DNA from 2 places in the Mixta sp. BE291 genome. Region 2 is predicted to be linked to the other one. Evidence: predicted binding sites of a transcription regulator. Region 2 holds the regulator's gene; the other holds the start of a gene.
The links. The regulator Fur, encoded in region 2, represses iron uptake genes when iron is present. The targets are predictions, from matches to a motif close to ATAATAATGAGAACNACTATCAA.

Region 1: J2X14_RS02460 (TonB-dependent siderophore receptor) is a predicted target of Fur. The motif match lies at 6,346-6,368, and genes of this name have one in related genera.

Annotation. Positions count from the first base shown of each region.
Region 1 covers NZ_JAVDXN010000001.1:511,063-526,383, reverse strand. Annotated here, with positions in the region: gene J2X14_RS02490 (alpha/beta fold hydrolase) at 322-1,101, opposite strand; gene J2X14_RS02485 (globin domain-containing protein) at 1,290-2,573, opposite strand; gene J2X14_RS02480 (ASCH domain-containing protein) at 2,718-3,128, opposite strand; gene J2X14_RS02475 (cupin domain-containing protein) at 3,215-3,565, opposite strand; gene J2X14_RS02470 (LysE family translocator) at 3,665-4,285, opposite strand; gene treA (alpha,alpha-trehalase TreA) at 4,562-6,232, shown strand; gene J2X14_RS02460 (TonB-dependent siderophore receptor) at 6,458-8,566, shown strand; gene J2X14_RS02455 (HNH endonuclease signature motif containing protein) at 8,865-10,001, shown strand; gene J2X14_RS02450 (YrhA family protein) at 10,014-10,493, shown strand; gene J2X14_RS02445 (GlsB/YeaQ/YmgE family stress response membrane protein) at 10,719-10,967, opposite strand; gene J2X14_RS02440 (glycine zipper domain-containing protein) at 10,981-11,178, opposite strand; gene J2X14_RS02435 (flagellar brake protein) at 11,392-12,126, shown strand; gene J2X14_RS02430 (mechanosensitive ion channel family protein) at 12,225-13,373, shown strand; gene emtA (membrane-bound lytic murein transglycosylase EmtA) at 13,358-13,972, opposite strand; gene ldcA (muramoyltetrapeptide carboxypeptidase) at 14,161-15,105, shown strand; gene J2X14_RS02415 (hypothetical protein) at 15,102-15,321, opposite strand, start outside.
Region 2 covers NZ_JAVDXN010000005.1:370,097-385,417, forward strand. Annotated here, with positions in the region: gene nagE (N-acetylglucosamine-specific PTS transporter subunit IIBC) at 84-2,117, shown strand; gene glnS (glutamine--tRNA ligase) at 2,273-3,940, shown strand; gene mtr (tryptophan permease) at 4,293-5,543, shown strand; gene chiP (chitoporin ChiP) at 5,914-7,317, shown strand; gene fur (ferric iron uptake transcriptional regulator) at 7,399-7,842, opposite strand; gene fldA (flavodoxin FldA) at 8,204-8,734, opposite strand; gene ybfE (LexA regulated protein) at 8,874-9,149, opposite strand; gene ybfF (esterase) at 9,306-10,070, opposite strand; gene seqA (replication initiation negative regulator SeqA) at 10,327-10,878, shown strand; gene pgm (phosphoglucomutase (alpha-D-glucose-1,6-bisphosphate-dependent)) at 10,903-12,543, shown strand; gene kdpE (two-component system response regulator KdpE) at 12,606-13,283, opposite strand; gene J2X14_RS14335 (YbfA family protein) at 13,539-13,739, shown strand; gene J2X14_RS14340 (YbgA family protein) at 13,910-14,863, shown strand; gene phrB (deoxyribodipyrimidine photo-lyase) at 14,885-15,321, shown strand, end outside.

The DNA of each region.
Region 1 (15,321 bases), on a different contig from region 2:
ATGAGAGAGCCTGAGCGAAAGTTCAGGCTTTTTTGTCTGCATAGTTCACCGCTTGAGAGGGGTGATGAGAACCCCCGCCGGGTTCGACAACCTGCGAAGCAGGTTGGACAGCCACAGGCTGCCCGCAGGGCGAGCGCGTCAGCGCGAGTCAATCCCCCTCTCACCGCCATATTTCATGAGAGAGCCTGAGCGAAAGTTCAGGCTTTTTTGTCTGTATAAAGCACCAGAGAGAGGGGTGATGAGAACCCCCGCCGGGTTCGACAACCTGCGCAGCAGGTTGGACAGCCGCAGGCTGCCCGCAGGGCGAGCCAACCCCTCCAACTATAAAGCCAGCTTTTGATAAAAATCCATAATTAGCGATGATACCAGCGCTGGATTTTCTTCATGAACGGAATGATTACAGAAAGGGATATTGGCAAAGTGCGCATGATTAATCATTTCTGCCAGCTGAACGGCGTGGTCGCAGGGAACCAGAAAATCATCATCGCCACGAATAATTAACGTTTCACACTGGATATTTTTCACCTTGTCTTTAGGGTAACTATTATCACTTTGATCTAACCACATCGCCTTTACGGCCAGCAAAAATTCATTAAACCTGGGTTGCTTGTTAATTTTATGATAATAGTCAACGTCATCGTTAAACTTCTCGATCCACATCTCGGGTGTTATCGATTCATATAATTTAATCGCAGGATCGTCATCTGTCAGGCACCATTGCGCGCCGATCAATACCAGGCTGTTTACTAATTCTGGTCTGGACTCGGCTAATTTCATCGCCACTATCCCGCCATCGCTATGCGCAATGATATCTATTTTCTCTACGTTCAAAACCGCTAAAAGCTGTTCTACATCCTGACACAAAGAATGATAGGATAATGAATCCGTAAAGGTAGACGCGCCGTGACCGCGGCTATCCATACCGATAAAATAAAAACTATCAGGTAAACAGCTCAACATCCCATTAAAAGATTCAATGTTCAGCATACCCCCATGTAGTAATAACAGAGGCCGACCGGTATTATCACCGGTGACTTCATAATAAATATCTGCATCATTTGATTTAAACCAGGTTCCATTTTTATGCGAAAACCTTTTCATTTCATCTATTCCAGTTAAGTTATAATTTCTGCGCGTTAATATATCCGATGATAAATCCAGCCCTACTGTTATATCTGATCGTGCTGACCTTATAAATGAGCTTTCCGACATCAATGTCACAAAGAAGCCCAGGAATAACCTTAGGCTTCTTGCGCTATAAATACTAAAAATACAACTATAATAGAATGCTACAAATGCAGCCCGCCGGTGCCAAACGCCTCGCTATATATTTTCTCTGCGGGGATACCCAGCGCCGTCAGGGCGCGGTACTGCTCCTGCATAAACGGAATTGGCCCACATAAATAATAGTCCGCCTCTTTCGGCAGATACCCAGCGGGGAGCGCGTTTAAATCCAGCCTGCCCTTCAGGTGATAATCTTTTCCTTCCACCTCGTTCTCATGCACATTCTCATAGGCAATAAACAGGTGCAGGTTATGATTCTGGCTGGCCAGGTTTTCCAGCTCCTTACGCAGCGCATGGACTTCAGAACTGCGGGCGGCATGAATAAAATAGATATCCTTTTTTAACGCCGGGTTCACGGTGCCCTGCGGATGGTTTTCTTCACGTAGCGTAGGACTAAAATTAGGATCGGCGTGTTCAGCCAGCAGATGATTCACCATTGAGATCATTGGTGTCAGCCCGACGCCGGCGCTGATCAGCACGTTGGTAGCATCCGGGTTCAGCAGATAGAAATTTCCTGCCGGTGCGCTCAGTTCCACCACGCCACCTTCATCGACAAGGTTATGCAGCGTAGAAGAAACATAGCCCGGATCCTGCCCTTCGGTACGCGCATCTTCGCGCTTAACTGAGATACGCAGATAAGGATCGGCCGGGCTGCTGGACAGGCTGTACTGGCGCGGTTGCTTGATCCCCAGCGCCGGAACCTCTACCCGCAAGGTGATATATTGCCCCGGCTGATAAGCAGGAAGCGCCCCGCCATCCTGCGGAACCAGATAAAACGAGGTGATTTCCTCGCTCTCTTTGACCTTTTTATCAACCACAAAATTGCGCCAGCCCGTCCAGCTGCCGGTGCTGTTTCTGCGCTCCTCGTACAGAGCATTTTCAGTTGCAATAAAGATATCAGCCAGCTGTTGATAGGCCACGCCCCACGCGGTGATCAGCTCATCATCCATCGGGATGCTCAGTACTTCACTGATTGAGTGCAGTAAATTCTCACCAACAATATTGTAATCCGGAGACTGGATATTCAGGCTGACATGTTTATGGCAAATAAGCTCAACCACCGGCATCAATACCGAAGGATCGTCAATATTTTCCGCGTAGGCCAGCACCGCACCCGCCAGCGCCTTTGCCTGCGCCCCGCTGCGTTGATGCCCCATATTGAACGTCTCTTTCAGGTGGGGATTATTTTTTAACATCCGTTTGTAAAAATAATCCGTTAAGGCTTCACCATTCTCTTTCAGTACCGGTACCGTGGCTTTAACCAGCTCTTTCTGCTTTTCATTTAACATAGTTGCCTCACATTGCTTTCAGCTTTTCCAGCGATAAAAGTAGGCCCGTGCCTTTCCAGGCGCACGGCTTTAAATATAGATCGCGTCAGCCTGTTGAAGTTCAGCTTTATTAACGGCCTATGACGGCGCGATAAGCAGGCGAAACTATAAAACTTCAACCACTTCAAACTCTTCGGTAACCAGCTCCATATCTTCCGACCAGGTTCCCTGACGAGTGAAAAACGCTTTGTGCTCCTGCTGCCAGTAGGCCAGACTCAGGTCGCCTTCACCCTCTTTACGGGCAAACGCTTCGGTAATTTCAGAGAAGCGCACCAGACGCAGCGCTACGATACGGATGACGCACACCGGCTCCTGCTGGCCGTTGAGAATAATATTGTAACTACCAATTTTCGGCGCTGAGGCGTCCGTCATAAAAGAGGCTAACGAGCCGCATGATGCCGTTTTGATCCCCCGACACACCAGCTCTGCCAGTTCGTTTGCCATAGCGGGGCTATCGCCGATTGACCAGGCCAGCGCGCCAGGATACTTCTCTTTTAACGTATCGGTTAATGTCATTATTGAATCCTTTAAATAAGCTTTTGAATGCCGCAATATTTTTTTGATATGCGCTGCGGCACCGAGCCATAGCGTGCGCCTGCATATTACGCTTCACATTCGGGAAGGTCTGAACGATCGCCACGCGTGGTGGGATGAGAAATAACAATGAACTCCACGGCGGAATCAGCGCGGTTTTGCGCCTGATGCTTTGCGCCAGGCGGAATTTCTATACCCTGTCTGGCATGGATCTCCTGTTGTTCCCCTGCCAGCTCCATGGTCAGGGTACCCTCAAGCACAAAGAAAAACTGCCTGGCGAGTGCATGGTAATGACGTTTTTCCTGCGTGCCCGGCGGCATTTTCTCATGAATAATCAGCATATCCTGCCGATTCACCAGATACCATCCATCGCACTTTTCACCCCAGATATAATGCTCTGCATTTTCTTTAGAAATCATAGGTTCCCTTTAATGCGAATTAAGCGGCATTGATAAAGCACCAGGCCGATACGCCGTTATTTCCCCGGCAGCACCTCATGAGAAGGCGCAGCAGATGACTTAACGGTGACTTAGCGCCAGTCTGGCGGCAAAAAACAGGAAAACGCCGCCCGTGACCCGATCCATCCACTGTACAAACAGCGATTTTTTCAACACGCCAGAAGCGAAATGCGTACCGGTAATTAATACGGACGACCAGATGGTGCCGATAATGATATGCACAGCGACCAGCAGAAAAGTCCACAGCACCGGAGAGTGGCCTGCAGGTATAAACTGGGGCAGAAACGAGACGTAAAACACGCCAATCTTGGGATTTAATACGTTGCCCAGCATCCCTTTAACAAACCAGTTGGTTGATGAGGGATTCGCCGTCTGGTCAGGTGTTAATGCCCTACGCGGTTTGACGATCATCTGGATACCCAGCCAGCACAAGTAAGCGGCGCCGCACCACTTAAGCAGGTTATAGGCCAGCTCAGACGTCGCCAACAACGCGCCCAGGCCAAAAGCGACCAGCGCACCCCAGATAAAACAGCCGGTATTAATCCCGATTGCCGCCTGAAACGCTTTCTTCCTGCTTTCCACGGTGGCGGTACGCAAAATAAGCGCGGTATCAAGCCCGGGCGTTAATGTCAGAAGCAAGGCGGCAAAAGAAAATGCAAGAAGTGAATCCGTGACAGACATGCTTTTCTCCGAAAGCGCAGATTTCCGGTAAAAAATCGCGGTGGAAGGTTTAATTGATAAGAATTTTTAACCTTTAAACCACCTAAAATCAACCGCTTATTTATATACATGGAACGGAACGGCGTGTGCCGGTCCCTTTTCAGGCACCGTTGTGCAAACCCTAATCCAACTCACATTTCCCAGTTTCTCACCAGGCAAATTATTTAATCTCGTCTAAAGTTTTTTGAATGGTCAAACACTTACAGGCCATGTCTGGTCTGGACAAGGAGAATACTGATGATGAAAAAGGCCGTAACGTCTCAATGGAAAGGCGCTCTGCTGTTGCCTTTGATGATTACCGGCGCGCTGGCAACGGGATCGTTTTATGCGCAGGCAGCGGACGAGCAGCAGCGCCATAACCAGGCACCGCAGTCGCCGGATGTGCGCCTGGGGCCGCTTTATCATGCCGTTCAGTCAGCGAAGTTCTTCCCGGATCAGAAAACCTTTGCCGATGCGGTGCCAAAATTTGACCCGGCCACCATTCTGGCCGACTGGCAGATGCAAAAAAATCAACGCAACTTTGATCTGCGCCGCTTTGTGGACAGCAACTTCATTGTGCCGACCGCAGGCGAAGCCTATGTGCCGCCTGCCGGACAAAGCCTGCGCGAACATATCAACGGGCTGTGGCCGGTGCTGACGCGTACCACCGATAAGGTTAACCAGTATGATTCGCTGCTGCCACTGCCGAAACCGTACGTGGTGCCGGGTGGCCGTTTCCGCGAGGTTTACTACTGGGATAGCTACTTCACCATGTTGGGGCTGGCGGAAAGCGGTCACTGGGATCTGATTCAGGATATGGTGGATAACTTTGCCGATCAGCTGGATAAATACGGTCATATTCCCAACGGCAACCGCAGCTATTATCTCAGCCGTTCGCAGCCGCCTTTCTTTAGCATGATGGTGGATTTACTGGCGAAGCATGCCGGTGAAAGCACCTACAGTAAGTATCTGCCGGAGCTGCAAAAAGAGTATCAATACTGGATGGCGGATGCGCAAACCGTTACGGCCGGTAAAGCCAGCAAGCGCGTGGTGAAGCTGAAAGATGGCACCGTGCTGAACCGTTACTGGGATTCGCGCGACGCGCCGCGTCCTGAATCCTGGATGGATGACATCGCCACGGCGGAAAAAGCTAAGGGCCGTAACAAAGCAGAACTCTATCGCGAACTGCGTTCCGGCGCGGCCTCCGGCTGGGATTACAGTTCACGCTGGTTTGACGATCCAAACGATCTCACCACGATCCGTACCACGGAGATCGTTCCGGTTGATCTGAACGCCCTGCTGTATCACCTGGAGAAAACCCTGGCGCACGCCAGCAAGGTTGCGGATAAGCAGAGCGATAGCCAACGCTATAGCGAGCTGGCGGAAAAACGTCAGGCGGCAATTAATCGTTACCTGTGGAACGCAGACGGCGGCTGGTATGCCGACTATGACTGGCAGCGCAGCAGCGTCCGCACGCAGCTGACTGCCGCCGCGCTATTCCCACTTTATACTCAGGTAGCCAGCGACGAGCAGGCGACAAAAACCGCCGCCGCGGTAGAAAAACAGCTGGTTAAAGCGGGCGGCCTGGTTAATACCAACGTGCATAGCGGCCAGCAGTGGGATGCACCGAACGGCTGGGCGCCGTTGCAGTGGGCCGCAGTAGAAGGCCTGAATAACTACGGCAAACAGACGCTGGCGAAAGAGATCGGTATGCGCTTCCTGGATAACGTGCAGGCCACCTATGACCGCGAGCATAAGCTGGTGGAAAAATATGTGGTGGAAGGTAACCTCGGCGGCGGCGGCGGCGGTGAATATCCGTTGCAGGACGGCTTTGGCTGGACCAACGGCGTCACGCTTAAGCTCATGGATATGTACTGCCCGAAAGACGTCACCTGTAATAATGTCAGCGATATGAAAAAAACGCAGTAATTTTCCCCCGCCCGGCCAGCAGGTCGGGCGCTTTCTTCCGGTTTAATCCCCTGAATCCCCACGCTTTATCTGGAAATAATCAGATAAATCACAGCTTGAATTGACAAGCGATAAAGATAATAATTCTCATTAGTCTTTTCAGTTACATATTTTTACGCTTGCGTAATACTTCTGGCCGCGCTCCGTTACCGGGCGGCCGCTTCGATTCTGTTTAAGGGATATGACATGGGAATGCCTTTTAACCTGAAACGTTCTGCGCTGCTTTGTTCACTGGCGCTTGCCGTCCCGGGTTTTGCACTGGCGGAAGAGACGCTGACGGTTACCGCTCAGCCCGCTGAAACTGCCGATTCACCTACCTCTGGCTACACCGTTAAAACCAGTAAAGGCGCGACCAAAACCGATCAGCCGCTGATTACTACCGGCCAGTCCGTTTCGGTGATCACGCGCCAGCAGATGGAAGATCAGGGCGCGATGAATCTCAATCAGGCGTTAAACTATACGCCAGGCGCCTTTACTAACTTTGCCGGTGGCGCCAGCCGCTTCGATACCATTTCGCTGCGCGGTTTCCACGGCACTGACGTCAATAACACCTTCCTCGATGGTTTGCGCGTAATGAGTGACAGTAACAGTCACAACATTTTGCAAATCGATCCCTGGTTTATTGAACGCGTCGATATTATTAAAGGCCCCTCTTCCGCGACCTATGGTCAGACGATTCCTGGCGGGTTAGTGAATATGACCAGCAAACTTCCGCAATTTAATCAGGAAGGTCATTTCCGTCTCAGCACCGGCACGCAGGAGACCAATGGTGCCGCGTTCGATTATACCAACGCCATTAACAGTCAGTGGGCCTGGCGCCTGACCGGGATGACGCGTAAAAGCGATACGCAATACGATCACGCGCGCGAAGAGCGCTACGCTATTTCACCCTCAGTGCTATGGCAGCCCGATAGCGATACCTCATTATTACTTAAAGCCTATCTGCAGAAAGATCCGTCTGGCGGTTTCCACGGCTCGGTCCCGGCCGATGGTTCTTTATATGAACACAACGGTTATAAACTCAGCCCCGGTTTTAATGATGGCGCGGGCTCACCAAACCAATATAAACGTCGCGAACAGATTTATAGCTACGCCTTCTCGCATCGCTTTAACGATACCTGGGCGTTCCGTTCAAATGCCAGCTACAGCCATTCGAACGTCGAGATCGATCAGCTTTATCAATCCGGCTGGATAGGCAACACGAATACGCTTGCGCAAAGTTTGTCTTCCTCGCGCTCTTCGCTGGATGCTTTTGCCATTGATAATCAGCTGCAAGCGGATTTCACTACCGGCGCGCTTGCGCATACTTTATTGATGGGTGTGGAATATCATCGTTATAAGAATGATATTTCTGAACTGCCTTACCCCGGCATCATCGGTTCAGTAGATGCAAAAAACTACACCACCACGCTGGATGCGTTTGACCGCAATTATAACGATGTAATTCATCGCTATTACCAAACCGGCGCTTATCTGCAAGATGAAATGGTATGGGATAAGTGGCATCTGAATCTGTCTGGTCGTTACGATCGTATTGTTACCAATGCCAGCGATACGGATCGCCGCCAGGACGACTATATCAGCGCCCGTAGCTCGTTACTTTATGCGTTCGATAATGGCCTTTCGCCCTATATCAGCTGGAGCCAGGGGATTACGCCAACGGCATTTAGCGGCCTGAACACGCGCCAGCTGCTGAAGCCCTCCACATCAGAACAGTATGAAGCTGGTCTGAAATATCAGCCGCCGGGCACCAGCGATCTCTATAGCATTGCCGCCTACGATTTGACGCAAAACGACGTCGCTAACCGTAACGTTAATCTGGGCTATTATGAACCTGCCGGGAAAGTCCATTCGCAGGGCTTTGAGCTGGAAGCACGTAATCAGCTTACGCCGCGCCTGAGTACCATTGCAGGCTATACGCTTAACCATGTCCGTTATAAAGAAACGGTGGATGGCAATGATGGTCATACGCCTTACATCACGCCAAACCAGATGGCATCGCTGTGGGGCCATTACCAGTTCGATTACGGTATCAGCGCAGGCGCGGGCGTGCGCTATATCGGCAAGCAGTGGGCGGATAATGAAAATACCCGCCGCATGCCGTCGGTCACCCTGTTTGATGCTTCGGTGAAAGCCGATCTGGGCGTCTGGAATAATCAGCTGAAAGGCGCATGGGTACAGGTGAATGCTAATAACCTTACTGACCGAACTTACGTAGCTGCCTGTTATGGCACCGGCAACTGCTACTGGGGCGCAGAGCGAACCATTACCGCTACCGTGGGTTATGATTTCTGATAACGCCAAACGGCATCAGGCGGATTAACCGGAAAGGTGGTTAACAGCGTATAACGCCAGCGCGTTAAATTCAGGGGCTACGTATTAAGCGTGGCCCCTTTTGTTTGCGTGCCCCCGCTGTCAGCAAGGTTAAGCGCTGTTTCCTTGCTCGAAGAGAAAGCCGCAGGCTGAATTAACGGATTGATTAATCAGCAATTTTATCCATGTCTTTCATCACAAAAAACAAGCTAAGCGCTGGATCACTCTCTCTTTTTTCGCCAGGTTAGGACATCGTTATAGTGCCATAAGGATATGGATAATGAGCTTCAGCCTGCCCGAAACCAACCTTTATTACCTGCGATGTGATGACCTTGCGCCAGAAAGCTATGAACGTATTATCTCCCCTTCCGCCACCTGGTCATATATCGACAGAAACTATGTTTTTGACGATCGTTGGTTCGCCAGTGGCAGGCTTATTAATATGCAAAGACGCGATTTTAACGGCTATGGTAATCAGTTACCGCCAAACGGCTTTCGGGAGCGCGAAAAGCTAAAAAGAATGATTTATGAAGGTGAGGTAGTGATGCTTGATACATTTTTAACCTCATCGTACCCGCTATTTTATATCAATAATCAGGGCGAGCTGGTTTGCCGCGATCCGCTGACTTTTCATATTAACGGTGCAGAAAAGATCATCCGCGAATATCACCGTTCCGTCGCCCGCCGCGACTATCGCAACAAAGGCGGTAAGCCGCGCCCAACGGCGGTTTCTGTGCCGAACGTCACGCAACAGTCTGCTCCGCCCAACACCATTAACAGCAAAATGGCAGGTCGGCTGCTGGCCGCTGGTGGGATATATCATCAGAATCCAGAGATGTATGCCGAAACGGCACGTAACCTTGGCGGCGCGGCAGCAGAAGGTTTTGATGAGGTGCTGAATGAACAGACGTCGGGATCGTTGGTGGCTCTGTCGTCAATTGTTATGCTGGGTAAAGCCTCCGTTGCAGGTCGTCCTTCAGACGCAACGTTAGCAGAGCTAAAACGTTATCTGGGTAAAACGAAAGGGGAAGCAAAGCTCCTGGATAATATTACAGTTGTAAAGTTAGATTATAAACGGCGCGACCGAGACGAACTGGCCATGCTTCGCAGAAAATTTCAGAGGGTGAAGCCAGAATTTTATAAGACTCTGGCTATACATCCGACAGTAAAAAAACGTTTTAATGCCAATGAGCTGGCAAAAATGGCAAAAGGAATGCGACCAAATAACGAATGGGAGATACATCATAAAATCCCGTTGGATGATGGCGGCACCAATAATTTCCAGAACCTGACGCTTATACACAAAGATGCGCATAAAATATTCACTAAAGCGCAGAAAACCATTACCCGTCAACAAAGCAAACATGAAGTCAGCCAGGTATTATGGGCGGTGCCAACAGGTGTTGTTTATCCTTAAAAAGGTGAGGCCATGACGATTGACAAAAAATTAGTTAACGATCTGAAAGACATTATCAAAGGTAAAGAAGGTCAGGCGTTTCCGCCTGTATCTCTGCCAGAAACGCTCTATCACTATGACTTCAAAAGGAATATAGGAAAAGCCCCGATTGAATTCTGGACACAATATAAAGAATTTGTTGCCCAGATGGATGGTTTTAACATCGACGGGTTTTGTATCTATGGTATAAACGATTACCCTGGCTACAAAAACAATCTCTTTCACGCTAATGAACTGCTCACTGATATGACGGGGGAAAATTATCAGTTACTTATTGAGGATGATTTATATTGCATAGAGATTGGCAGTTCCTCACTCGATGATTATATGTATGACGTAAGATCCAATATGTGGGAAGCCAGAGATAAATTCCAGCATGACAACCTTTTTATCTCATGCCATACCCTGGAAGCGTTTTTATACGCGGTATCTAATGAGATACGCCAGATATAAAACCTGGATAATAGTTTCCCCGACGAAATACAAACGTCCAGTCATTAAAAAGGGACCTACGCCCCGGTATTTTAACTATTTCAGCGCGGCGGCAATGGACGCCTGCCACAGCGTGCTGGCGTTGGCCGACTGGCTGGAAAGCCATTTTCCGCTGATGCAGGCGCACAGTGCGCAATCGCAGGGATAAAAAAAGGAGGCCGCAGCCTCCTTTTTTCTCTGTACAGCTTAGTGACGTACTTTGCGATAGATGAACAGCACCACGATGGCACCGATCACTGCGACCACAAAGCTGCCGAAATTGAAGCCATCAACGCGGCCAAAGCCAAAGAAGGTACTGATCCAGCCACCGACTACGGCACCGATAATACCGAGAATGATGGTGATAATGAAACCGCCACCGTCTTTACCGGGCATGATCCATTTAGCGATGATACCAGCGATTAAACCAAAAATGATCCATGACAGAATTCCCATCTGTAACTCCTTCTTATTTACGGCTAATTAACATACCAACGATAATCCCCACTACGGCACCGGCACCGACGCCCGCCCATGGGTTACTTCTTACATACGTACACGCCTGATGCGTAACGTTGTTCATGCCGCGACACAGTTCACTGCCTGCTTCGCATGTCCGTTCCTGCGCATAGTCCAGGTTGTCGCGCGTTTCTTTTTTCGAAAACATTACCAGTCCTCCTGAAATCGGTTAGCGGCTGACCTGCTCATCACACTTCTGGCAACAAGTATAGGACATGATTCTAACTATGTGATTTAAGAGATAACTTTTTGCAGTTTTTTTATGCGAAAAGTTAACAACGCTATAAATTTCTGCGCGCAAGTGCCGATAAACAGCGGATAACAACGACAGTCATTTTTTTCAAACAGAGTGGAGCGGGAAGTGAAAGAGCCAGACAACGAGCAATATTACAAACGTGGCACGCTGGCAGTGTTAGGCGTACTGCGCGACATTGAGCGTGACGGCACGCCCATCATGATCTCGCATGCGCGCGGCCAGTTTATTAGCCGTATCCTCTCCGTTGATAAAGAATTGCTGGTGATCGATTACGGCAGTAATGATTACGATAATCAGGTCACGCTGACCATGCGCAGCCTGAAGATCAGCGCTGAAATGAAAGGCGCGAAAGTAGAATTCAACCTTGAGCAGCTGCACGAATCGCACTTTGGCGGCCTGCCCGCCTTCAGCGCGCCGCTGCCGGCAGAGCTGTTACAGATCCAGCGTCGCGAATACTTTCGTATCAGCGCCCCGCTGGATCCGATATTTTACTGCCACGCCAGCTGGCCCGACGGCGGCAAGGCGCGTCTTCGCTTGCAGGATCTTTCACTGGGCGGCATTGGCGTACTGGTGGAAGGCGAGATGCCGGAAAACCTCGCCAGCGGTGATACCTGGCGCGGTATGCGTCTGGATATGGGCGAATATGGCGAATTACACATTGATGCGCAGCTGCTGCATATTGGCGCACGCACCACCGTCAGCAGCAAAAACGAGACGGTTTCAACGCCGCGTCTCAGCTTCCGTTTTGCCTCGCTTAGTCCGGTAATGGAACGCCAGCTGCAACAGATTATTTTTTCGCTGGAGCGCCTTGCGCGTGAGAAGGCGATGCGCTTCCGTTAAGAGATGTTCGTCTCCCCGCCTGGCAAAGGGCATGCACCTGAGCCAGGCTTAGTGTTGATTTTAAGCCGCTTAATCAACCGTAAGGAGATCCTCCCCCCATGGAAAATCTGTTTTCCGACCGGAATCTGTCGCTGCTGTTTAACCAGACGTTCTGGTTCAATACGGTTATCATCGTTGCCGGCACCCTGATTATTTACTGGGTGCTGCGCTCGCTGATTAGCTTTATCGGCGCCCGTCTTGGACGTTTTGAGAACGATCACCGCTCCCCCTTGTATAGCATCGCCACTGAGATGCTGCGTACCACCAGTCGCCTGCTGCTGTTTATCTTCTCGCTGTTGATCGCCATTAAGTTTATCGACTTGCCCGTTAGCTGGCATCGCAACATCTCGCACGGCTGGTTTATTGCGCTGATGCTCCAGTTCGCGCTGTGGCTGGACTGCGGCGTACGCCTGTGGCTGAGAAATATGCTGCGCGATCCTACCCACGTACGTAATCCGGTCACGATGGTGATCCTGGGCATCATGCTGCGGGTCTTTATCTGGGCGATTATGCTGCTGGCGATTCTGTCGAACATGGGCGTGAACATTAATGCGCTGGTAGCCAGTTTGGGCGTGGGCGGTATTGCGGTGGCGCTGGCGATCCAAACCGTGCTGAGCGATGTGTTTGCCTCACTGGCGATCGGACTGGATAAGCCATTTGAGATCGGCGACTTTATCGTGTTTGGCGATGTGGCCGGTTCTATTGAGCATATCGGCCTGAAAACCACCCGCATTCGCAGCCTGAGCGGCGAGCAGATTGTCTGCGCAAACGCCGTGCTGTTGCAGCAGACCATCCACAACTACAAGCGCATGCAACAACGCCGCATCCAGTTTCGTTTCGGTATCAGCTACAACACGCCCGCAGAGAAGGCGCGTCAGATCGGCGGCATCGTGAAAGAGATTATTCAGGGTGTGGAACAAACGCGTTTTGACCGCGCGCACTTCCTCTCTTTTGATGTTTCCCAGCTGACGTATGAAGTGATCTACTTCGTGACCGATGCCGACTACAACAAATATATGGATATTCAGCAGGAGATTAACCTGCAGCTGATGGAGCGTCTGGAAGCGCTGGATGTGCATTTCGCCTTCCCGATTCGCCACGTGCAGTTTACCGGCGGTACCTTGCCGGAACTGAACATGGCGGAAAAGGCCTCTAACGAGGAAGAAGACGACCAGCAGGACGACCGTCGGCGTCAGATGGTGCGGTAAACGGTATTCACCTTCCATAAATAACGCGGCGCCTGTGCAGCCGGATGTCTGGTCTGCACATGGCGTCGGAACTCATCCGGCGACATATCATTAATCATAGCGATGGCACGCTCGCGGTCGCGCGAAAAGGTGCGCAACAGCGCGCCTGCGCCGTTGGCGTAAGAGACGATGGTGGCATAACGCAGCGTCTCTGGATCGCGAATACCGGCCAGCATCCGCTGCTGCAGCAAACGAATATAGGCGGTGCCGATATCAATATTTTTTGCCGGATCGCGCAGCTCGCGCGTTGATGGCTGCCCGTGCCGCCCCTGCGCGCGATACACTTCGCGCCCGGCGGTTGAGGCTTTGATTTGCATCAGGCCAACGGCATTTGACCGGCTGACCACGTCCGGATCGCCGCCTGACTCGACGCTGATAATGGCGTTAATTAAACGCTCATCCACCCCATAATGGCTGGCGGCGTTTTCAGTAAACATCGACCAGGCTTGCGAAACGTGCGAAGGCGCCGCTTTGGTTAAGGGCGTTTGCCGATCCTGATCGTTATGACGGGGGGTTTTACTGGCACAGCCCGCCAGTAATAGTGCTGACAGCACCAGCATCCTGATTTTCACGCTGTGGGTTCCTCGCAGCCTTATTGCTGCGCCTCATCTTACTTAGCGGTTCGCTTTAAAAAATTGCCGCTTGTCCGAATTACAGAATAAAGTGTCACAAATGATGACTTTAACCACGCTTTTCGTCATTATCACGCCAGCTGGACCGCAGGAAAAGAAAATAGGAGTCCCGATTAATGAATCCGCAACCGCCCCGCTCCCTTCACCTGATTGCCCCTTCTGGTTACTGCCATAATCAACCGGCGGCCGCGCTGGGTATCCAGCGGCTGCAACAGGCGGGACATCAGGTCACTAATCAAACGGTTATCGGTCGTCGCTTTCAGCGTTTCGCCGGTAGCGATGCCGAACGTTTACAGGATATCAATGCGCTGGCCCGCCTCAGTCCGCTGCCCGATATTATTCTGGCGGTGCGCGGTGGTTATGGCGTGACGCGCCTGATGGATCAGATTGACTATGCAGGACTGCGCCAGCAGCTACAGGGCAAGCCGGTAGCGCTGTGCGGTCACAGCGACTTCACCGCGCTACAGCTGGCGCTGCTGGCGCGCGCTGGCCTGATCACCTTTAGCGGGCCGATGCTGTGCAGTCATTTCGGCGCGCCGCAACTTTCTGCATTTAGCTGGAACCATTTCTGGCAGGCGCTCACCTCGCCCCGTTTTACCCTGAACTGGGCCAGCAGCACGCCAGCGCTACCGACGCTCACCGGTACGCTGTGGGGCGGCAATCTGGCGATGATCATGACGCTGGTCGGCACGCCGTGGATGCCGGAAATTAATGACGGTATTTTGGTGATCGAGGATGTGAATGAGCATCCGTTCCGCATCGAACGTATGCTGTTGCAGCTCCATCAGTGCGGGATTCTGGCGCGTCAGCGCGCGATTGTTGTCGGCAGCTTTACCGGCGTTAAACCTTCCGATTACGATAATGGTTTCGGTTTTGATACTGTCTGGCAACGTATCCGCGAGCTGACCGGCCTGCCGGTGATTGACGGGCTTGATTTCGGCCATGACCCGGCGACGGTAACGCTGCCGCTGGGCGCGCAAGGCGTTTTAAGCGTGACGCGCGGCCAGGCGAGCCTGCAAATCAGCGGTCATCCGGTGTTAACGGATATTGTCAGCGATTAAGAGTCAGCGTGACCGCGATCGTCGAAACGCTCCAGCGTGACCGCTTCGACTTCGCGTTTCACGCTGCGGCTACAGGCGTGCAGCTTTTCGCTATCGTGATAGGCAAACCAGACTTCGCCGTTGCTTTTATTCACGATCAAGCGGTCGCCGTTGCGAAAACGCGTAATGGCAACTTTCTCACCATTTTCCATGGTGTGCCGCGTCTGGCCGGAAGCG
Region 2 (15,321 bases):
GTTCTTTCGATTGGTTATCTGAAGAATGTGATAATAAAAGTAACAGCTTCAGAGGCCTTTTTTGATTCTCACAGGGGGAAAGAGTGAATATTCTGGGTTATTTACAAAAGGTGGGTCGGGCGCTCATGGTGCCTGTCGCTACGCTACCCGCCGCCGCGATTTTAATGGGCGTCGGCTACTGGCTCGATCCCGATAGTTGGGGTGCGAGTAATGCAATGGCGGCGCTGCTGATCAAATCGGGCGGCGCCATTATCGAGCATATGCCTGCGCTGTTTGCGGTAGGTATCGCTTATGGCATGTCGAAAGATAAAGACGGCGCCGCCGCGCTGTCGGGCTTTGTCGGCTTTTTGGTTGTTACCACGCTCTGTTCTCCGGCTGCGGTGGCGATGATTCAGAAAATGCCGCTGGAGCAGGTGCCGGCCGCGTTCGGCAAAATCGATAACCAGTTTGTCGGTATTCTGGTGGGGATCCTGTCCGCTGAGGTGTATAACCGCTTTAGCCATGTGGAACTGCCGAAAGCGCTCTCTTTCTTTAGCGGTCGCAGGCTGGTGCCGATTCTGGTCTCCTTCCTGATGATTCTGGTCGCTTTTATCCTGATGTATATCTGGCCGCTTATTTTTAACGCGCTGGTTAACTTTGGCGAACATATCCAGAAACTCGGTTCGGTCGGCGCCGGTGTCTATGCATTCTTTAACCGTCTGCTGATTCCGGTGGGTCTGCACCATGCGTTGAACTCCGTTTTCTGGTTTGACGTTGCGGGCATCAATGACATTCCTAATTTCCTTGGCGGCGCGCAGTCTATCGCCAGCGGCAAAGGCATTGTTGGTATAACCGGTCAATATCAGGCGGGCTTTTTCCCGATTATGATGTTTGGCCTGCCGGGCGCTGCGCTGGCGATTTATCAGTGCGCGCACCCGGAAAACCGCGCCAAAGTGGGCGGCATCATGATCGCCGCGGCGTTTGCGGCGTTCTTTACCGGAATTACCGAACCGCTGGAATTCTCCTTTATGTTTGTGGCGCCGGTACTGTATGTGATCCATGCGGCGTTGACCGGTATCTCGGTGTTTATCGCTGCGACCATGCACTGGATTTCCGGCTTCGGCTTTAGCGCCGGGCTGGTGGATATGGCGCTGCAATCGCGCAATCCGTTAGCTACGCAGTGGTACATGCTGATCCCGCAGGGGCTGGTGTTCTTTGTTATCTATTATCTGGTGTTCCGCTTTACCATCAAAAAATTCAATCTGTTAACCCCAGGACGTGAACTGGCGGTTTCCGGTGATGAAACCGATGGTTACGATGTGAATGTCGAACATGACGTACAGGGCGAAACGGAAACAGAATCGCTGGCGCGCCGCTATATCAGCGCTGTTGGCGGCTCCGATAACCTGACCCGCATCGATGCCTGCATTACGCGCCTGCGCCTGAATGTGAAAGACAGCGCTGCGCTGAATGAGAACCTGGCGAAGCGTTTAGGTGCCTCCGGCGTAATCCGTCTGAATAAAGAGAGCGTGCAGATTATTGTCGGCACCCAGGCGGAGTTGATCGCCTCCGCGATGAAAAACGTCCTGGCGAAAGGGCCGGTTGCCGCATCCCTTAACGTTGCCCCGGTCAGCGCCGTTGAACCCGCAGCGAAGGCGGCTCCGGCTGCCGCTAAGCAAACGATCGCCACGCTGCTGGCACCGGTAAGCGGTGAAATCGTGCCGATTGATCAGGTTCCCGATGAAGCGTTTGCCAGCAAAGCGGTTGGCGATGGCGTGGCCATCAAGCCTACCGGGAAAACGGTCGTTGCGCCGATTGCCGGTACGCTGGTGAAAATCTTCAACACCAACCATGCGTTCTGCCTGGAAACGGAAAACGGCGTGGAAATCGTGGTGCATATGGGGCTGGATACCGTGGCGTTAGCGGGTAAAGGCTTTACGCGTCTGGTGGAAGAGGGCGCGACCGTGAGCGCAGGTCAGCCGGTGCTGGAAATGGATCTTGATTTCCTGAATGCCAACGCCCGCTCGATGATTAGCCCGGTGGTGGTAAGCAACAGCGATGATTTTGCCGGAATGACGTTACTGGCAACCGGAACGGTGGTTGCTGGCGAAAGTAAACTGTACGAAATCCAGAAATAACGCGCCTTTGCGTTAAACCTCTCCAGGCAGGAAGCGATTCCTGCCTTTTTTCTGTCTCAGTGCCAACAAACGGTTGTTTCCCTTGCACGCTTTGTGGATCATAGCCGTTATTTCATGGTTATAACGACCAGACTTTTCGTGTTGAGGATACAGTGATGAGTGAGGCTGAAGCCCGCCCAACTAATTTTATTCGTCAGATCATTGACGAAGATTTGGCGAGCGGTAAGCACAGCAGTGTGCATACCCGTTTTCCACCGGAACCCAATGGCTATCTGCATATTGGTCACGCAAAATCGATCTGCCTGAATTTTGGCATCGCGCAAGATTATCAGGGCGAGTGTAACCTGCGTTTTGACGATACCAATCCGGCGAAAGAAGATATTGAGTATGTCGAATCGATCAAACGTGATGTGCAATGGTTAGGTTTCCAGTGGAGTGGTGAAGTCTGTTACTCCTCCAACTATTTTGATCAGCTTTATCACTACGCCATTGAACTGATCAACAAAGGCCTGGCTTATGTCGATGAGCTGTCGCCGGAGCAGATCCGTGAATATCGCGGCACCCTGACGTCGCCGGGTAAAAACAGCCCGTATCGCGATCGCAGCGTGGAAGAAAACCTGGCGCTGTTTGAAAAAATGCGCAACGGTGAATTCGCTGAAGGCGCCGCCTGCCTGCGCGCCAAAATCGATATGGCCTCTAACTTTATCGTGATGCGCGATCCGGTGCTGTACCGGGTGAAATTCGCCGAGCATCATCAGACCGGCAATAAATGGTGCATCTATCCGATGTACGATTTCACCCACTGCATTTCCGATGCGCTGGAAGGGATCACCCATTCGCTCTGTACGCTGGAGTTCCAGGATAACCGTCGCCTGTATGACTGGGTGCTGGATAACATCTCGATTCCGGTACATCCGCGTCAGTACGAGTTTTCTCGTCTGAATCTCGAATACGCCATTATGTCCAAGCGTAAGCTGAACCTGCTGGTGACCGAGAAAGTGGTGGAAGGCTGGGACGATCCGCGCATGCTGACCGTTTCAGGCCTGCGTCGTCGTGGTTATACCGCCGCCTCTATTCGCGATTTCTGCCGCCGTATCGGCGTGACCAAGCAGGACAACATCGTGGAAATGGCGTCGCTGGAATCCTGTATCCGTGACGATCTCAATGAGAATGCGCCGCGCGCCATGGCCGTCCTCGATCCGCTAAAAGTGGTGATTGAGAACCTGCCTGCGGGTCATGAAGAGATCATCAGCATGCCGAATCATCCGAATAAACCGGAAATGGGCACGCGTACCGTGCCGTTTAGCCGTGAAATCTGGATCGATCGCGCTGATTTCCGCGAGGAAGCCAATAAACAGTACAAGCGTCTGGTGCTGGGTAAAGAAGTGCGTCTGCGGAATGCCTACGTTATTCGCGCCGAGCGGGTTGCGAAAGATGAAGATGGCAATATCACCTGCATTTTCTGCACTTGTGATGTTGATACGCTGAGCAAAGATCCGGCCGATGGTCGTAAAGTAAAAGGCGTGATCCACTGGGTATCGGCAGAGCATGCGGCACCGGCCGAGTTCCGTCTTTACGACCGCCTGTTTAGCGTGCCGAATCCGGGCGCAGCGGAGGATTTCCTCGCCACCATTAACCCGGAGTCACTGGTGATCAAGCAAGGTTTTGTTGAGCCAGGTCTGAAGCAGGCGGAAGCCACATCGCCTTACCAGTTTGAACGTGAAGGCTATTTCTGCGCCGACAGCGTTTACTCCAGCGCGCAGCAGCTGGTCTTTAACCGTACCGTTGGCCTGCGTGATACCTGGGCTAAAAGCGGCGAATAAGCTAGCGTAATGCAACGAGGCGGCTCAGTGAGCCGCCTTTTTTTATGGACAAACCATTACCTGTGGCATCTCACGGTAAGGCATGCGGCATCCTGCAGCGATGCTGTCGCTACCTTCTGAACGATGCCCTTACTATCTCCTGTAGCGATGCCGCCGCACCTCCTGTAACGACGCTGCCACACCTCCTGTAGCGACGCTGCCGCTACTTCCCTGCAACGGATTTCATTTCTCTCGCCGTTATGTACTAGTTCATGAGTTCACTATCAGGTAGAATATCTGCTTTAAGGGTTGCTCTGCCAGACAGCGCGCCAGCTGAACATTAAATGAACAGATATCATTCTAAGGACGCATCATGGAAACAGCGGTTTCCGCCGGTAAACTTCCCTCAATATTATGGGGCACGCTCATCATTACCGGCACGGTGGTCGGCGCCGGTATGTTCTCCCTGCCGGTGGTTATGTCCGGCGCCTGGTTTAGCTGGTCGTCAGCTATCCTGCTACTTACCTGGCTGTGTATGTTGCTGTCGGGGTTAATGTTTCTGGAGGCGAGCCTGCATTATCCGGGCGCTGCCGGTTTCGATACGCTGACGCGTGACCTGCTGGGACGCCGCTGGAACCTGTTGAATGGCGCATCTATCCTCTTTGTGCTGGGGATCCTGACTTATGCCTATATCTCAGCCAGCGGCGCTATTTTGCAACATACGTTCGCAACGCTGGCGATGCCGGTTTCCGCCAGGGCGGCAGGGCTCGGCTTTACGCTGCTGGTGGCGCTGTTTGTCTGGCTGGGAACCGCTGCGGTTAGCCGGATTACGCTGATCTTCCTGGGCGCGAAAGTGATCACTTTTTTCCTGCTGTTTGGCGGCCTGCTCGGACACGTTAGCCCGGCGTTGCTGTTTAACGCGGGCGGAGCGGATAGTCACTATCTGCGCTACGGCTGGATGGTGATTCCTTTTTGCCTGGCTTCCTTTGGCTATCATGGCAATATTTCCGGACTAATCGGCTACTACCGGCGAGACGGTAATAAGGTTGCGCGCTGCTTACTGCTGGGCACGCTGTCGGCACTGCTTATTTATCTGGTGTGGATTATCGGCACCATGGGAAATATTCCACGCACAGATTTTATTGCCATCGCTCAACGCGGCGGCAACATTGATGCGTTAGTGGATGCGTTAGGCCATTTGCTGCAAAGCACCTCGCTTAGTCTGCTGCTGACTATTTTCTCCACTTTCGCCGTTGCCAGCTCCTTCCTTGGCGTTACGCTGGGGCTATTTGATTATCTGGCTGATTTATTAAGCACAGATAACAGCGCGAAAGGGCGCTTAAAAACCACGTTATTGACGTTTATCGTTCCGCTTTCTGCGGCGTTAATCTGGCCGAATGGCTTCCTGATGGCGATTGGCTATGCCGGGCTGGCTGCTACCGTTTGGGCGGTTATTACGCCAGCGCTGCTGGTCTGGCGCGCCAGGCAGCGCTTCCCGCACACGCAGAACTGGCGTTTAAAAGGAGGCAACCTGCCAGTGTTACTGGTGCTGGTTTTTGCCGCGCTGAATATTATTGTTTCACTACTAAGTTACGCTGATCTGCTTCCGGTTTACGCCCGCTAAATATATTCTCAGGACGACACGTTGCTCGTCCTGAGAATAAGCTTCATTTCTATATTTATTTGTCGCCATAATTAATTGGGTTTAAATAATTAAATTAGCGATAAATTTATCGCGTTATAAATGCATTAATATACCTTTCGCGCATAGAGAAAGAAGTTGCTGAATATAATCATTTTTCTTGCGATGAATAGTTTTCTTTATTGTTAATTTATCCCGAATTTTATGCGGGTGATGTCATGGTTTGTTAATTTTCCTCTTTGGTGTATTGATAATTCGCGCCACGAAAAATACCCTTATTTGCACGCGGTTGATTATTTTAACTGCCGTTGCTGTTGGCGTTTTTTATTTTCCCATTAAAGAGGAATTAATTATGCGTGCCTTTACAGGGAAGCGTAAGGCTATTAGCTGGTCAGTTTCCGTTATAACAGCCCTTTCAGGTCTTACTATCCTTCCATCCGCTCATGCCGCCGGTTTTTGGGACGATGCCTCACTTACCGGCGCTGCCTATTACTGGCAACGTCAGCGCGACCGCAAAGAAATGCAGCCTGACAGTGAAAAATATGGTCAATATCAGGCTAATTTGCATCACTCCACGATTAACACCAGCCTGGATTTTAGCTCTGGCTATGCGGCCGGTTTTATTGGGCTGGATGTGGCGTTATATGGTGCGCTGGAAGTCAGCAACAGCGGCCCGGCAGCGCCAAACGAAATTGGCTTCAGCAAAGCGAGAAATGCCTGGGATGAGGACTGGGGCGGCGATCGCAGCGGTGTCAGCTTATATAAAGCGGCATTGAAAATGAAAGCGGATAATTACTGGCTGCGCGCAGGTTATCTGCAACCTCAAGGGCAAACGCTGCTTACGCCGCACTGGAGCCTGTTGCCCGGCACCTACCGCGCGGTAGAAGCGGGTGTGCATCAGGATCTGGCCGATGCGGGCGCGCTGGATATCTCTTATGTCTGGAGCGATCGCTATAAAGCGCCCTGGTATCAGCACTTCTATTCATTCCGTAAGGCCGATGGCAAAACCGGTATTCCCTGGCTGCACGCGGTCGGCGCACGTTACGATTTTAAGAACCAGTTAATTCTGGAAGCCTCATGGGGCCAGGCGGCAGATTACATGGATCAATATTTCGCCAAAGCCTCATGGACGCTGCCGCTGGCCGGTAATGATTTGCTCGCCAGCTACCAGTTTTACGGGGCGCACGATCGGGAAAGCGGAGGCGCGGCGAACAGCAATGATGTTTATGATGGTTTAGCCTGGCTGCAGGCGCTAACCTTCGGCTACAACCAGGGGCCGTTTGATTTTCGCCTGGAAGGCACCTGGGTGAAAGCGGAAGGCAATCAGGGGTATTTCCTGCAGCGTATGACGCCATCCTATGCCAGTTCTAACGGACGTCTTGATATCTGGTGGGATGCGCGCTCCGACTGGAACGCCAACGGTGAAAAAGCGGTTTTTGCCGGTGTGATGTATGATTTGAGCGGCTGGGATCTGGCGGGCTGGACGGTGGGGACATCCTATGTCTGGGGCTGGGATGCTAAACCAGCCAGTGGCGCGCAGTGGGATCAACAGCAACGCATTCGTGAATCCGCCTGGAATCTGGATCTGCTTTACACCGTTCAGGAGGGCAGGGCGAAGGATACGCTGTTTAAACTGCACTTTACCCGTTACGACAACCACAGCACTCTCCCCAGCGGCAGCGGCGGATATGGCAATCTCTTCCAGGACGAAAAAGATGTGAAGTTCATAGTGATTGCGCCGTTCACCATTTTCTAAATGGCGCAAAACGCGCAGCGCAAAGCATAAAAAAACCGGTGCCTGAGCACCGGTTTTCATATTACTGCATAGCGTAATTGATTATTTATCGTGTAATGTTTCGTCTTCGCGGCAGTCGCCGGAAGCGCAATGACCATACAGATAGAGGCTGTGGTTGGTCAGTTTAATACCGTGACGCGTGGCGATTTCACGCTGGCGAGTTTCGATTGACTCATCACTAAATTCAATAACCTTGCCGCAGTCCAGGCAGATCAGGTGATCGTGGTGCTGCTGCTGGGTCAGTTCGAAAACGGATTTACCGCCTTCAAAGTTATGACGCGTAACGATACCGGCATCGTCAAACTGGTTCAGGACGCGATAAACCGTCGCCAGTCCGATCTCTTCGCCCATATCAATCAGACGCTTATATAACTCTTCCGCACTGACGTGATGGCTCTCAGGTCCCTGAAGCACTTCCAGGATTTTTAGTCGCGGAAGAGTGACCTTCAGGCCGGCCTTCTTTAATGCGGTGTTATTGTCAGTCATGCGGATATTGTCCTGTTACTTTGCTAGTCACAATGTGGCTGAACAGCCATGAACATCGGTCGACGCTAAGCTAATAGCGTCTCATTATAGAACTGATGCTTCGAAATGGAAACCGTAAGGGTGCGCGTGAAATCGCAAGTGGAAGTAAAGAGAAGTTCGCTACGTCCGGCGTTGTTCATGCTCATTAGGTGCTGTGTTTACATTTCGCTTAATCCTGCCGCTTTGCAGCACAACGGCAGGAAAGCGCGTGACCGATACGGGTATTCTACCGACTCATTGATAAAATTTTCAAACCCGTACCTATCATTTCTATAGGAAAAACCTGTTACGCAATGTGATTTACAGCACAATGCGCGTTAAATCAGGCTTCCAGAATTTCCTGCAGCTGAAGTTCTGCATAAATCTGTTTTACCCATTTATCAACGCGTTCGTTGGTCAATTCAGGCTGACGATCTTCATCAATGGCTAAGCCCAGGAAGTGTTTATCATCCGCCAGGCCTTTTGACGCTTCAAAATGGTAGCCTTCGGTCGGCCAGTGACCCACGATCACCGCACCGTTCGGCTCGATAATATCGCGGATGGTGCCCATCGCATCACAGAAATATTCCGCGTAATCTTCCTGATCGCCACAGCCAAACAGCGCCACCAGCTTACCGTTAAAGTCGATCTCTTCCAGCGTCGGGAAGAAATCATCCCAGTCGCACTGCGCTTCGCCGTAGTACCAGGTGGGGATACCTAACAGCAGAATATCAAAAGCTTCCAGATCTTCTTTACTGCTCTTGGCAATATCATGAACTTCGGCAACATCGTTACCGAGCTGCTTCTGGATCATCTTTGCAATGTTTTCTGTATTGCCGGTATCGCTGCCAAAGAAAATACCTACGATTGCCATGAGTTTAGTAACCTCTTGAAACTTAAAAATATGGTAACTGCCCGTTGTCTGCAGATTACGGCAATAATAGCAGAGACCGTCAGGAGGCGGAACTCGTAAAGCCGCTGCATTTGTTTCTCAGTGCGCTTCTCTTAGCCGTTCAGCGCGCCTGCAACTGGGCGAGAATCATCTCTTCGATCAGCTCGCTGCGGCTGAGACCGCGTTCGGCCGCCATCGCGTTAAGCGCATCAACGGCCTCACTGTTCATCTTCAGTTCAACGCGCCGTAACCCGCGGACCTTGTCACGCTTCAGCTGGTTGCGCTTGTTGATACGAAGTTGCTCATCACGCGACAGCGGACTGGTTTTCGGGCGTCCCGGGCGACGTTCATCTGCAAAGAGATCGAGCGTGGTCCGGTCCGTGTGTTCTTTTGCCATAGAATCGTGATACTGAATGGGCTGCGCGTTTGCGCCGCGCATGGTGACATTTTGGGCCGGTTTACCGCCCGTTTTTCGGCGGCAAAATTTTAGCGCGCCATCATACCCTGACGAAAGAGTGAGAACAATCTTTGTTACGCCGTTAACATATTGCTTTTACAACGCTAAAAAACGCCGTACCGCCCGCAGCACCGCATCCGGTTTTTCTGCATGAACCCAGTGCCCTGCGCCAGCGATGACATGGGCGCGCGCGGCGGGAAACTGCGCCAGCAGCGCATTGCGATGAATATCATCAAGATAAGGCGATAGCTCGCCACGAATAAACAGCGCCGGGCCGTGCCAGGCGGGCACCTCTTCCCAGCCGGAAATCGTTGTGTAGTTGTCCCACAGCGCCGGAACATTAAAACGCCACGCGCCCTCATGGAAAGATTTCAACAGAAACTGAATCACCCCTTCTTCAGCAAGGATAGCGCGCATTACGCTGGCCGCTTCGCTACGTTGCTGTACCTGGGCGGCGGTAACCGCATTCACCGCGGCGAAAATCTCATCGTGGCGGCGGGTGCGATAATCAACCGGGGCAATATCCACCAGCACCAGCTGCGCAATACGTTCGGGCGCCAGCGCCGTCATGGTCATGGCGATTTTGCCGCCCATGGAGTGACCGATCACCGCCACTTTATCGATGCCGTGCGCATCAAGCGTATCCAGCATATCCTGCGCCATCGCCCGATAGGACATCTCCGGGCTGCGCGGCGAAAGGCCATGGTTACGCACATCCACCTGGATCAACGGACGATCCGCTTTTAAACCGCGCGCCAGCACGCCTAAATTATCCAGGCTGCCAAACAGGCCATGAATCAGCAGAATGGGAAGGGCGTCGCGATCGGACTGTTCAGTTTGCAGGCGAGTATTCAAATTCATGGCAAAGTTCTTACAGTTGAAAGGAAAGCATAGGTTATCATGGTTTACATATTCCCTGCCGGTGAGTCAGTGGTTGTTTGCCGGGTTGCTTTGCGGCATATTCTGACTTTTGCCTGCAAGCGCCAACGTCGCTACCGACCCGCAGGATTTAACTTTATAATCCTTATGTTAGAACCAGCGCACAGTTTGTACAGCTGAAATTTGCTACTACGCGCTGCGCCTGATTCTGCCACAAGCAATTACCGTACGGATAAAGATGAAAACGATTGAAGTCGACGAAGAACTCTATCGCTATATTGCCAGCCACACGCAGCACATTGGTGAAAGCGCCTCCGACATTTTACGGCGGATGTTGAAATTTACCGCGGGTCAGCATGCACCGGTTGCGGCTGCCCCTGTGGCTCCTGTTGTTAGCGTGAGTCAGGAAACCGAAGTCAGCAAGCCAACCACGCGCGCGCAAGATCGGGTGCGGGCGGTGCGTGAGCTGCTACTCTCTGATGAGTACGCCGAGCAGAATAAAGCGGTAAATCGCTTTATGCTGATTTTATCGACGCTCTATCGTCTTGATCCCGACGCGTTTGCCGAGGCCACCGCATCGCTGCAGGGACGCACCCGCGTTTACTTTGCGGCTGATGAACAGACACTGTTACAGCATGGCACCCATACTAAGCCGAAGCATGTACCCGGCACGCCGTATTGGGTGATCACTAACACTAACACAGGCCGCAAATGCAGCATGGTGGAACATATTATGCTGGCTATGCAGTTCCCACCGGAGCTGTCAGATAAGGTTTGCGGCACCATTTAACTGAAGCGTCAGGGAGAAGCGCCAATGGCCAATCACCCCCGTGCCGGGCAGCCCGCCCAGCAGAGCGATTTGATTAACGTTGCACAATTAACATCCCAGTATTACGTTCTGCAGCCAGAAAAAGGGAATGCGGAACACGCGGTGAAATTTGGCACCTCAGGGCATCGCGGCAGCGCCGGACGCCAGAGTTTCAATGAAACGCATATTCTGGCAATCGCCCAGGCCATTGCTGAAGAACGTAAAAAGAACGGGATTACTGGCCCTTGCTACGTGGGTAAAGATACGCACGCGCTGTCAGAGCCTGCGATCATTTCCGTACTGGAAGTGTTAGCGGCGAATGGCGTTGATGTCATTGTGCAACAGGATAACGGCTATACGCCGACGCCGGCCATTTCCAACGCCATCCTTGAGCATAACAAAGCGGGCGGCGCTCAGGCTGACGGCATTGTGATCACGCCGTCCCATAACCCGCCGGAAGATGGCGGGATTAAATACAATCCGCCGAACGGCGGGCCAGCTGATACCAACGTCACCAAAGTGGTGGAAGATCGCGCGAATCAGCTGATTCAAAACGATCTGCAGGAAGTAAAACGCCTGCCGCTGGAGCAGGCCTGGGCCAGCGGCCATATTCAGGAACAGGATCTGATTCAGCCTTATATTGAAGGGCTGGCGCAGGTCGTGGACATGGACGCGATTAAAAAAGCGGGCCTGAAAATCGGTGTCGATCCGCTGGGCGGTTCCGGCATGGAATACTGGAAACGCATCGCCGAGCATTACCAGCTGGATCTCACCATCGTTAATGACGCGATCGATCAGACCTTCCGCTTTATGCATCTGGATAAAGATGGCGTGGTGCGTATGGACTGCTCATCAGAATGCGCGATGGCTGGCCTGCTGGCGCTGCGCGATAAGTTCGATCTGGCCTTCGGCAATGACCCGGACTACGACCGTCACGGCATCGTGACGCCGGCCGGCCTGATGAATCCGAACCACTATCTGGCTGTCGCGATCAACTATCTGTTCCAGCATCGTCCGCAGTGGGGCAAAGACGTCGCCGTGGGTAAAACCCTGGTTTCCAGCGCCATGATTGACCGCGTGGTTAACGATATTGGTCGTAAACTGGTGGAAGTGCCGGTGGGCTTCAAATGGTTTGTTGATGGCCTGTTTGACGGCAGCTTCGGCTTTGGCGGCGAAGAGAGCGCCGGTGCCTCTTTCCTGCGCTTTGACGGCACGCCGTGGTCCACCGATAAAGACGGGATCATTCTTTGCCTGTTGGCGGCGGAAATCACCGCGGTAACCGGTAAAAACCCGCAGCAGCACTACGACGAGCTGGCAGAGCGTTTCGGCGCGCCGAGCTACAACCGTTTACAGGCATCAGCCACGTCCGCGCAGAAAGCTGCGCTGTCGAAACTGTCGCCGGAAATGGTGAGCGCCGCCACGCTGGCGGGCGATCCGATCACTGCGCGTTTAACCAGCGCGCCGGGCAATGGCGCCTCCATTGGCGGCCTGAAAGTGATGACGGAAAACGGCTGGTTTGCCGCGCGTCCGTCCGGTACCGAAGATGCCTACAAAATTTATTGTGAAAGCTTCCTCGGTGCGGAACATCGCGAAAAAATCGAAAAAGAAGCGGTAGAGATTGTTAGCGCAGTGCTGAAAAACGCCTGAGACTAATCAATACGCACAAGGCGCTGATATTCAGCGCCTTTTTTTTCACCTGTATCGCACAGTTACGGCATAAAGCGGTAGCCGATGCCGGTTTCAGTCAGCAGATGCGCCGGGCGGGCGGGATCCTGCTCCAGCTTTTGCCGCAGATGGCCCATATAGATGCGCAAATAATGGCTGTGTTCCACCGCGTTTGGTCCCCAGACATGGCTTAACAGCTGGCGCTGCGTCAGCACCTTGCCGGGGTTGTTCAGCAATAGCGCCAGCAAACGAAACTCGGTTGGCGTCAGATGCAGCGTTTCACCTTCACGCACGATATGGTGCGCGGCGAGATCCACCTGCACCTGGCCAAACGCTACCTGCGCGTTAAGCGTCTGTTGTCCCGCCTGACGGCGCAGCGCCACCCGCACACGTGCCAGTAATTCGCCCACGCCAAACGGCTTGGTCAGGAAATCATCCGCGCCCGCATCCAGCGCCTGAATTTTATCCTGCTCGTCACAGCGCGCAGAGAGCACTATCACCGGCACGCTGCTCCACTGGCGGAAATCACGAATAAAATCGATGCCATCGCCATCCGGCAAGCCAAGATCAAGAATAACTAAATCGGGTTTACGGGTTGCGGCTTCGATTAATCCGCGCTGTAACGTTTCGCTGTCATAAACGCGCAGGGTTTCGTTTTCCAGCGCCACGCGCAGGAAACGGCGGATCTCTTTTTCATCTTCAACAATCAGTACGCTGGTCAAACCGGAGACTCTCCAACGCCGTAACGGAAAACGCACTGTAGCAAACCCCGCTGCGCTTTGCGTCGAAAATGGCTGAATTGCACAAGTCAGTTACCCATAATTAACATCTATGTAACTCAATTACATAAAAGCGTAACGCTGCGCTTTTTTTCATCATTTTAGTGGTCGGATGAGTAGTAAAATTACGCAATGCGACGTATCATGATTAACTAATGAACGATTTGTGGCTGTTTAACCTGTTGGGAGGCTCCGGTGATCTATTCCAGTTACCCTTTGCATAAAATTATCCTGCGTCGCACAGCCGTGGTGATCATCGGCCTGCTGGCGCTACCGGTTATGCTGCTGCGCAGCGATCGTGCGCGTTTTTACAGTTATCTGCATCGCGTCTGGAGCAAAACCAGCAGCAAGCCCGTTTGGTTAGCGCAGGCGGAAGCCGCAGGCAGCGATTTCTACTAGTACCGGTTTTCTCATTCGCCCTGTCAGGCTGAGGCTCTCCGCTGATAACAATCCCGCCACGCAGGCGGGATTTTTTTGCGTTATACCACAGCGTCACAGGATTTTCGGTGCGCCACTGCGCAGCTTCAGCTACACTTAAACTTATACAAGAAGTTTGAGGTTGTACAAGTATGAGCGAGAAGATCCCGGTAGGAATTAGTGCCTGTTTACTTGGCGACAGCGTGCGTTTTGATGGCGGACACAAACGGCTGACTTTCGCGACGCAAGAGCTGGCGCCCTATGTTCGTTATGAGCCCATCTGCCCGGAAATGGCCATTGGTTTGCCGGTGCCGCGCCCGGCGCTGCGTCTGGTCAAAAACCAGGATGAGGTCTCACTTTGCTTCAGCAAAAACGGCGGCGAAGCGATCACTGAGCAGATGCAAGATTTCGCCAGTGAAAAAGTCGCCGGGCTGCATCACCTGTGCGGCTATATCCTGTGCGCCAAATCGCCCAGCTGCGGCATGGAGCGGGTGCGTATTTACGAACCTGATAGCAACAATAATCGCAAAGAGGGCGTCGGGATCTTTGCCCGTGCGCTACAGCAGGAGATGCCGTGGCTGCCAATGGAAGAAGATGGACGTCTGCATGACGATACGCTGCGAGAAAACTTTGTCGGGCGCGTCTATGCGCTGCATGAATTTAATCAGCTCTGGCAGGAAGGGCTGACGGCGCATAAGCTGATGACGTTTCACACCCGCTATAAATTACTGCTGCTGGCGCATTCACAGCCGGAATATCGTGAGCTGGGGCCGTTTGTCGCGGCAATGAACGATTATCCTTCGCTGGAAGCGTATGCCATCGACTATCGCGATCGTCTGATGAAGTTGATGAAGCATCCCGCCACGCGCCGCAATCACACCAACGTTTTAATGCACGTGCAGGGCTACTTCCGCAAACAATTGACTTCAGCGCAGCGTCAGGAGCTGGCGTCGCTTATCGACCGCTATCGCCAGGGGTTACAGCCGCTGCTGGCCCCGATTACGCTGCTTAAACATTATATGAAAGAGTATCCGCACGAGTGGCTATCACAGCAGCGCTATTTCGAACCCTATCCCGAAGCGCTGCGTCTGCGCTACGGGCGATGAGTTGAGCATTCAGGAGAGGTAATGGCCACCCATTTGGTCTGGCTGCGCAACGATCTGCGCATCAACGACAACAGCGCGCTGTGGGCCGCCTGTCGCCAGCGCGAGGCAAAGGTAATCGCGCTATTTATCGCTACGCCGCAGCAGTGGCGTCAGCATGATATGTCGCCGCGTCAGGCTGATTATATCTGGCACAGCCTGCAGCTTTTACAGCAGGCGCTGGCGGCAAAAGGCATTATTCTGCATTACCACCAGTGTGCCGACTTTAGCGCCTCGGTGGACTATCTGAGCGATTTTTGTCGGCAGCAGCAGGTCGATGCGCTGTTTTATAACTATCAATATGAGTTTAACGAGCGCGAACGCGATGCCGCCGCGGAGCGCAGGCTGACGCAGCAGGGCGTAACGGTACAGGGTTTTGACGACAGCGTGCTTCTGCCGCCCGGCAGTGTGCAAACCGGCAG